2 regions of the Eubacterium sp. BIOML-A2 genome follow, and region 2 is predicted to be linked to the other one. Evidence: riboswitches for the same ligand, from Rfam matches in the RefSeq annotation. Region 2 holds a riboswitch; the other holds the start of a gene.

What was found. Region 2 has a riboswitch for cobalamin ahead of GKG43_RS08655 (energy-coupling factor ABC transporter permease). Riboswitches for the same ligand answer to the same signal wherever they lie in the genome.
Region 1: linked by a shared signal. The riboswitch ahead of GKG43_RS13950 (cadherin-like beta sandwich domain-containing protein) and the one ahead of GKG43_RS08655 (energy-coupling factor ABC transporter permease) in region 2 are both predicted to bind cobalamin.

The regions. Positions count from the first base shown of each region.
Region 1 is NZ_WKZK01000039.1:8,532-12,899, reverse strand. Features, by position in the region: gene GKG43_RS13950 (cadherin-like beta sandwich domain-containing protein) at 1-2,368, opposite strand, end outside; cobalamin riboswitch at 2,638-2,831, opposite strand; gene GKG43_RS13945 (sugar phosphate isomerase/epimerase family protein) at 3,055-3,834, opposite strand; gene GKG43_RS13940 (leucine-rich repeat domain-containing protein) at 3,882-4,368, opposite strand, start outside.
Region 2 is NZ_WKZK01000018.1:38,502-42,869, reverse strand. Features, by position in the region: gene GKG43_RS08670 (ABC transporter ATP-binding protein) at 1-303, opposite strand, end outside; gene cbiQ (cobalt ECF transporter T component CbiQ) at 300-1,073, opposite strand; gene GKG43_RS08660 (cobalt transport protein CbiN) at 1,105-1,416, opposite strand; gene GKG43_RS08655 (energy-coupling factor ABC transporter permease) at 1,418-2,167, opposite strand; cobalamin riboswitch at 2,271-2,467, opposite strand; gene GKG43_RS08650 (cob(I)yrinic acid a,c-diamide adenosyltransferase) at 2,546-3,073, opposite strand; gene cobK (precorrin-6A reductase) at 3,224-4,042, opposite strand; gene GKG43_RS08640 (GGDEF domain-containing protein) at 4,212-4,368, shown strand, end outside.

The sequences.
Region 1 (4,368 bases), on a different contig from region 2:
TTCTTTCCGTTTGCTGAGATGGATCTTCATCAGTTACGGAAATACAAACGAAACCTGATTTTTTAGTGGTAAAGAATCCAACATAGATATATCCATCATCATAACGAATTGCACTCTCGCTCCGTCCGCCTGCCGGATCCTCATAAACCCAAAGGGATTCCAGTGTTTCTGCATTAAAGCACTGAATTGTACCATTCCCCAGCGGTACAAAGAGCATTCCCTCAGCGTATGTAGGAGGCATCAAACCAAATGTGGTTGGTGTTACTGTCTCGCTTGTCTTCAGGATCTCTCCTGTTTCCTTATCCAGAACATAAAGTTTATTCCCTGAAAGTGTGTAGACTTTGTTGTCAACGATGATCGGTGTTGTTCCGCTAGTCGGCTTAACATATTCCCCCGTCTGGCGTTCCCACTTTACTTCAATGGAATCAGGAGTAATGGGAGTCTTTGCATCCACAACTGACATATTGTCGCGGCCGGAACGGAAGCCCGGATAATCCGCATCAAGTTCAGGAAGCGTGATTTCTGCCGCCTTCTTCAGTTCAAATTCTTTTGTCTCGGACTGGCTGATATTCAGAATACCTGACTGGCCTACATATCCGAGTTTTGTTACTGCATAGCTGTAATCGTCACCTGGGAAAAGATTATACTTGCCATTCTCCGGCCATATACGCTCATTCTCCTCATCATAGATCGTAAACAATGCATCTTTGGGGTTCACCTGCACGGATAATTCAACTTTCTGTACTCTATCGATAATGACGGTATAGGAAGTTTGCTCTGCTGCCCCTTTTTCCACTTTAATAACAGCCTTATTCTCACCATTAACCAAATCCATTTTATAGGTTGAGCCGGTCACTTCTGTTCCGTTAACCATTACCTTTGAATTACCAGCAGCCGGATTCTTAACTGTAATGTTAACCGCATTCACATCACTCAGAACTTTCGCCCTATACTCTGTGGTTGTTTTTTTAAATGCAGGATCAAATTTCAGTGTATCTCCATTTTCATAATTCAACTGCAGGCCTGTCAGAATCGTGAGCTGTTTTATATGCACGGTATAAACTTCTGTTACCCCGCCTTTTGTAGCAGTAATGGTGATATCATTAGGAGTGCCATCATCTTTTATAGCACCTGCCATAGACTCATACTGATTCTTTGCCGTAGATTCAACATTTACATCCTTGCCTGCGCTATCCGTATAAGTATAAACGACCTTCATGTCTTTATCTGTCGTGCCTTGATGCAGCTTGACTCTTAATTGAACGTTTGTGGATGTGTCGCATACCAGCGTTGCCTCTTTTGTAAGTACGTCAAATACAACATTTTGAGCCTGATATCCTTCAATACCTTTCAGGAGAAGCGGTGCTTCCGCGGACTCCAGTGTGAAGTTTTTGGTCTCTGAGTCAGTCAGATTAACCGTCCCTGTCTGAGTTACAAATCCTTCTCTTTCGATCGTATAGTTGTAATCTTTTCCGGCCTCCAGACTGTAAACTCCATCTGTTCCCTGGACTGCCGCTCCGGCATCGTCTGTAATGGTTACAGTGGCATCTGCGGGGTTCGTTGTAACGGTCAGGTCGACTTTTTTAATATCTTTGATGATATTAAGAGTATATTCTTTCCCGACAGTCCCTTCCTTTTCTGCTTTGGCGACAATTGTAGTTTTTTCTTCCGTTAATGGAACCTGGCGTGTTGCGTAGAAAGCACCGTCTTCTAATACAGCAGGCTCACCATTGACAGTGTATACATTATTATCAATATCTCCCCACACCATGGCCACCAGGCTGACTTCAACTGATTCTGTCCCACCCGGAACTGTAATCTCGTACTCTGTTTTGCTTCCATCAAAGCCGGTCAAATATGAATTATCTCCATCTTTTACCAAAATTTCCATAAGAGGCGTTAATCGAACCACGTGTACTGTATATTCTTCTATCTTGTCGTCTAATGTGACAGTGATATGAACCTCTCCACCTTTGATCCCGCCATACTCGACCAAGTTGTCTAACAGCAGTTCTTCACCACTGGTCATTGCTGTTGTCACGCTATCGTTATAAATATTCTGGTACTTAGCCTCAATTGTAGCTCCTGCAGCTTCTTCCTTCAAAACTGCACATATGCCCAATGTCCCCGACTCTTCAACAACACCTACTGTGCATTCTTTTGTTTCAGGGTCAACCTCTGATATTAGTTTGACAGGTTCACCCTCTTCATTTGGATCAGAAGAAAAGCTGATCTCAGACAACATATTCGTATCCGCTGCAGTTCCTTCTGCCAAAACCGGCATTCCTCCAGCAAATACAGTGGTCATCATCACTGCCACCGCCAATAGCCAGGACAACCCCCTTCTTGTTCTTTTCTTTCGTTTCATTCTTTTTAATCCCTCCTGTTTCTCCTTTTTAGCCATAGGCTTGAAATGTACTATAGAAACAGCCAGCATCCCGTTTCATGCATTGACTGTTAGCTATCTTTTAGTAATGCATTCTTCTGTTCTTTTCCGTATCTATACTATTTATTTCAAACCAATACCCTATAACTAAAAAATAAAAGCTCTTCCATCATTCCGATAGAAGAGCTCATCTTTTTTATAATATTATATTTTAAGTATACAAAACGGACTATTTCTTCATCCCAGAAATACATCGTAACAATCATCACGGCAGGTTTTCTGACTTCGCTTCATCCTCCGAAACACCTTCTCAGCATATAAATGCCAATGGTATATCGTTTCTTCGTCCACGTTACAGTAGAGGTGACTGTACCGGTTTTGCACCGGTTTCCCTATTATCATTTCCCGATTATCCGGGAAATGCACCGCAATATATATATTTAATTACTTACTAACAACAATAATCTATTTAATCTATGTAGTTCATTATATAGTATCAACTAGTAAAAGTCCACTGTTTTTTCACACGGTTTTCTCACATTTTTCACAAAAAATTCCGCAACTTTTCACAATTTCACAGAGCATTAACAGACTGTATCAGACTACCATTTTCCAGATATAACTTTGGTAATTTTTCTAGATAGATATGCAAAAATATTCGATATTTATCACCCGGTCTTCATTGCTGACTGCATTTTCTCCCTGCAGCTGCTCACTGCCCTGCCGGACATCAGCACATCTTCCATTATGCTGCACTCAATCGTATAGTCTGCATCCGGCATGTACGCCATAAGCATTTCCAATGTCTCGTCTATCGGTATATTCCCGCGTCCCAGCCCCAGGTGCGAATCCCTGTCCCCACAGTTATCGTGGATATGGACATGTCCCGCGTGCTCTCCAAACGTCTGAATCCAGTCACTCAAAGATCTGGGCGAATAGCAATGTGCATGGCCAATATCCAGGCACAGTTTAAAATCCGGGGATTCAACCTTCTGTTCCACTTCAATCATCGGCGATATTTCCTTATCATACACATTCTCCATAAGAATCTGGACACCGCTTTTTCCTTTCATAAATTCATTCCAGAACTCAGCCATTCGTTTTGCCCAGTCTGTCAGATAATACACACCGGGAAGAAAGCCCGTATGGAAAATTATCTTTTTGGCCCCCAGTCTCTTCGCAGCCTCATATGTCTGCGTAAAACGGGCTTTTGTCACTGCCCTTACCATGGAGTCATATGCCATTGGATTCAAATCCAGAAATGGCCCATGCAGTGTCAGGTTCCTGGTACCTATGTATTCTAACCGTTCTATGTATTCAACGATCTTTTCATTCAGGCAGTCCAGATTTTCAGAAATGGAGAACTCAATACTCTCGATCCCAACATCAGTCGCTTCTACTACCTGTCTCATCTCTTCATCCTTAAGAAGATGACTTGCATATACCATAATATTCCACTCCCGATTCAGACTGTTCCCCTGAATTCTTTTTTTACCTAGATATATTCTGTTTCAAACCCTGAATCACGGCAGTACTTTTCCACTGCCCCGCCCTTTTTACATCGTATCTTTGCACTGCGGTTGATGACCCATGGCCCGATCTCTTCGGGATCATGACCAATCTCAAGCACTTTCAGCCTGTTGCAGCCATGAAACGCCCACTTTTCGATTACTTTTACAGTTGAGGGAATCTTTGTATATTGCAGGCTGTTGCATTTTAAAAATGCACTGTCCCCAATTTTTATTAGTCCCTCCGGCAGTTCCAAGGATGTCAATGCGTTCTGATAAAAAGCCTCTGCGCCGATCTCCCTTAATCTATCCGGCAAAACAATCTGCTCCAGGGCCGTACATTTATAAAATGCCCGCCGCTCTATCTTTTCGAGCGTTGCCGGAAGGGCAATGTGTTTTAGATTAACACACCCGGAAAAAGCCTCCGCCTTCACTTCTCTGCATATGCTGCCTACATCAATCTCCATCCTCTCC
Region 2 (4,368 bases):
AAACAGCTGATTATCCGGATCCTGAAAGACAATACCGACCCTGCTTCTAAGGTCCAGCAATCCCTTTTTGGAGTAATCCACCGGCTTTCCTTCAAATAGAACCATTCCCTTATCCGGCTTATATATCCCATTGCAGCATAGAAAAAAAGTGGACTTTCCGCAGCCGTTTGCACCCATGAATGCCACCTTTTTCCCCCTTTTTATTTTCAGGCTCACGCCGTTTAGGGAGTGCGGGCCTCCTTCTTCATATGCGTAGTGGACATCTCTCGCCTCTATTATGACATCCTGTTCCTCTGTATTCATAAGAATCTCCTCCATATTGTCAGTGCAAGCAGGATCAGTTCAAACACTGCGATTGCAGCGACTTCTTTTTTTCTGGCCGGATGATGTTCCGCAAGTACTCTGATCCTGCCGTCGTAACACCTGGATTCCATGGCATCATACAATGCATTGGATCTCTTAAATGCGCGGAGCAGCAGGCCCGCCCCCATCTTTCCGAAGGAACTCACCGAGGTTCGCAGATCTTTGTTGCCCAGCCTGGACTTCTGTGACACCATCATGGCGGAAGCAGTCTCCATGAGCACAAAGATGAACCGGTAGATCAGAAGCATGAGTTCCGTCAATATCTCAGGGCAGTGCAGTTTTGCCAGCACGTCCAGAATATCTGTCATTGTCGTATTGAGAGATAAAAAGTACAGGCAGGACACACTCGCCATGGCCGTCGCAATTAGCTGTATCCCGAATAGAAGGGAATGAAAACTCCCTGTGATAAAAAAGCTGCCCACTGGAATTGCATAAGCATCCAGTGGGACTTTTGAGATATTGACTATAATCGCAAGTGTACTCAATATCAGGAATGTAAAAGGCACCGCCAGCAGCTTTGCGTATTGCCCCGCCGCTATGCGTCCTTTTTTCACGGTCAGGTATGAATTGACTGCAAACACCGCGCCTGCAACGATGAGTGAGCGGCTGACTACACAGAACAGCAGAGTTATCATGGAAAATGCAAACTTTTCACCCGCATTTACGTATCTTAATCTGGAGCGATAACAGAGCTTATCTACTACAATCATGCCGCCCTCCTTCCCGGAAGCTTATTCCTCTTTATTCCATCTTTTTCTGCCATTTTTTTCTTTCTACGAATCGTCCCATCACAAAAGCGATGATGCCAACCCCGATCCCTGTCTGGATACAAAAGATCAGGCTTTCTACCTCGCCCGGCAGTTCGCCGCCCAGTGCAGTCTCCAGCACCGGTGTAAACCATGGGGTGTATTCCCCCTGAATCTCTTCTATCATAACGCTCCCCGCGTCATCAGAGCCGCCGAACTCAGCGCCTTTCTTCGCGAACAGGGGCACAATTGCAATTAATACAGCTGCGATCAGAAGAATAATGACTGTTTTTGTATTTTTACTCATCCTATTTTGCCTCCTTTAAAAATCCGATTGACTTGAGTTCCGGTTTTGCATAAGATTCCAGGCCGATGACGATGATAACCGTAAGGATGCCTTCGATGACTGCCAGCGGAAGCTGGGTCGGTGCAAATACACCCAGGAATTTAACAGCAGATGCCGCAACACCTCCGGCCTCGGATGGGTAAGCGAGTGCAAGCTGGATGCTGGTCACACAGTATGTAAAGATATCGCCCAGAAAAGCCGCCAGAAAAACGGATACTTTTCGGTTCACATTCATTTTTTTACAGAGCTGAAAGATTCCAAATGACAGAAGCGGTCCCGCTATCGCCATGGAAAATGTGTTTGCCCCCAGTGTTGTCAATCCGCCGTGTGCCAGCAGAATCGCCTGGAACAAAAGCACGATGATTCCCAGTACGCTGACTGCCGCCGGGCCAAACAGGATTGCCCCCAGCCCTGTGCCCGTCATATGGGAACAGCTTCCCGTCACGGACGGGATTTTCAGGGAAGAAATCACGAAAATAAACGCCCCCGCCATTGCAATCAGTGTGATGGTTTTTCTGTTTTCTTTTAATCTTTTTTTCAGGGAAATCAGGCCGGCAACCAGGAATGGGACACAGATAACACCCCAGGCAATACAGTATTTAACCGGAAGGTACCCTTCCATAATGTGCATTGCATTCACAGCCGGTGTGACGGCAAACATCAGCGCGAACGCGATGGCTGCCTTGAGTAAGAATTTTTCTTTTTTTGACATATTTCTCTCTCCTTTTTTGTGATATGTTGTCTTGAAATACCCCCAGGTATACCACAAAATCGTATGAGATCTGCGGCATAACACCCGGTCATATCCCCGTAACCATTCAGATCCATTTAAAAGCGGGTTTTCTGACTCAGGCATCAACACGGTATTCCGCCTTCCCATGAGAATTCTCACAGTGACATCATGGATACCATTCCACCTTTACAGCAACGGGTATTGTGCAGGATTCCCACCTGCTTCCCCTGCGGCCGTCCGCTGCAGATTCTATACTGCACTTGGACAGCTTACCTTTAAATTGTATGCCAGACCTGAATTATATACCGAAAGGGTAACATTACCCTTTTGGCTGCTTTTTATCGGAGGTATCTCCCCCTAATACTCGATCCCCCGTCTTGCCCGGATCTCCCGGTCAAAGGGATGTTTGATTTTCCGGATCTCGGAAACATAATCCGCAAGCCCGATCAGCTTTTCGTCCGGATTCCGTCCGGTCAGGACGACTTCCAGTTCCTTGGGTTTCTTTTCCAAAAAGGCCAGCGACTTTGTGTGATCAATGAGGCCATAATGATAGGCGGCCATAAACTCATCGACCACAAGCATATCATACTCTCCGGATACTGCTTTTTCACAAACCGTATCCCACAGCCGTGCATAAGTCTCCTGAGCCTCCGCTTTCTCCGCTTCGGACAGCGTGTTGAAGAATCCAAATGATTTGTCCATATGGAGTACCGTAATTCCCTCCACGGCATCCAGAATCTTAAGCTCTCCGGAGTCCTCATTCTTCAGAAAACGCGAAAAAAGAACCTTCATACCGCTTCCGGCAGCTCTGACAGCAAGCCCTGTTGCGGCAGTCGTCTTCCCTTTTCCATCTCCACAGTAAATATGTATCAGCCCTTTCTTCATGCGCCCACCTCATCCAAAATCTTTTTTATTTTATCATAAATTGTCTGATTATGCAATTTTCACTATCTATCATTGTATATGATTTTCCGTTCTTCCGTTTGTACTTTTTTCTTTTGTTTATGTAATTTTTTAAGAACGAGGGCAAAGGGGTCAGACCCCTCTGAAGAGGGGTCTGACCCCTTTGCCCTCCATATTCAGAATATTCTGAATATAATCCTTTATTTCTTCCACACTGTACCCTGTTTCTGCAGGCCTTCCAATCACTACAAGCGTTACCCCTGTCTCTCTGGCAGCCTCCAGTTTTTCCTCAAATCCCCCCGCTTTGCCTGATTCCTTTGTCACAAAATAGTCTGCTCCTGTGTATTTCAGCATGGCAGTATTTAATTCTTTCGAAAAGGGTCCCTGCATGGCGATGAGATGGGAGCCCTTGAATCCAAGCTCCACGCTCTCTTCCACGGACTCTTTTGTCGAAAGAACCCTGGCAAAACAGCGTTCTTTGTAATGGTCGATCGCTGTGTACAGCCTTAATTCTTTGCTCCCGGTGGAAATGAATATCCGGCCTTCCCGTGTTTTGAGATACTCTACTGCTTCTGCCACGGAATTTACAATTACCATATTGCGGTAAGATCCTGCGCCGCCTGTCCCGCTTTCGTCCCGCAGACAGCGGATATAACCGGCGCCGCTCCCCTTACAGGCATTTTGAATATTCTCCGTGGCCAGGCGCGCAAAGGGATGAGTGGCATCGATCACAAGCCTGATCTGATTCTCCCTGATAAATCCGCAGATAGCCTCTTGATCCATCCGGCCCGTTATGACCCGGATATTTTGAATTCCTTCCACGCATTCCATTCCGTACTCTGTAGCCGTACTGACGAAGGCTGGCGCAGACAGCGTGCCTAAAAATTCAGCCAGCATTCTTCCTTCTGATGTTCCCGCAAACAGCAGAATACTCATTCTTCCGTTCTCCATATTCCTTTTCCTCCGCCTTTTCCGCAGCCTATTTATGTCTGATACTTAGATTTTATTTTAAGTACAACAACTGGCATATCCTGGAAATATTCCGGTTGTGTTTAAACCTCTTTCACAGTATAATATATCACATAGCAAATTGAAACCACAAACATAAGGGAGCTTTTATATGTTTTTTAATCTAATTGGATTTATTCGGAAAGACTTAGACCTAAAAGAAACCTATTTTAAAAGTGCGGAAAATGAAATCGCAAAGAAAAATCTGATCCTGCTTCAAATTTCCAGTCTGCTCAATGTCCTTCTCCTTGTCTTATTTTACATAATAA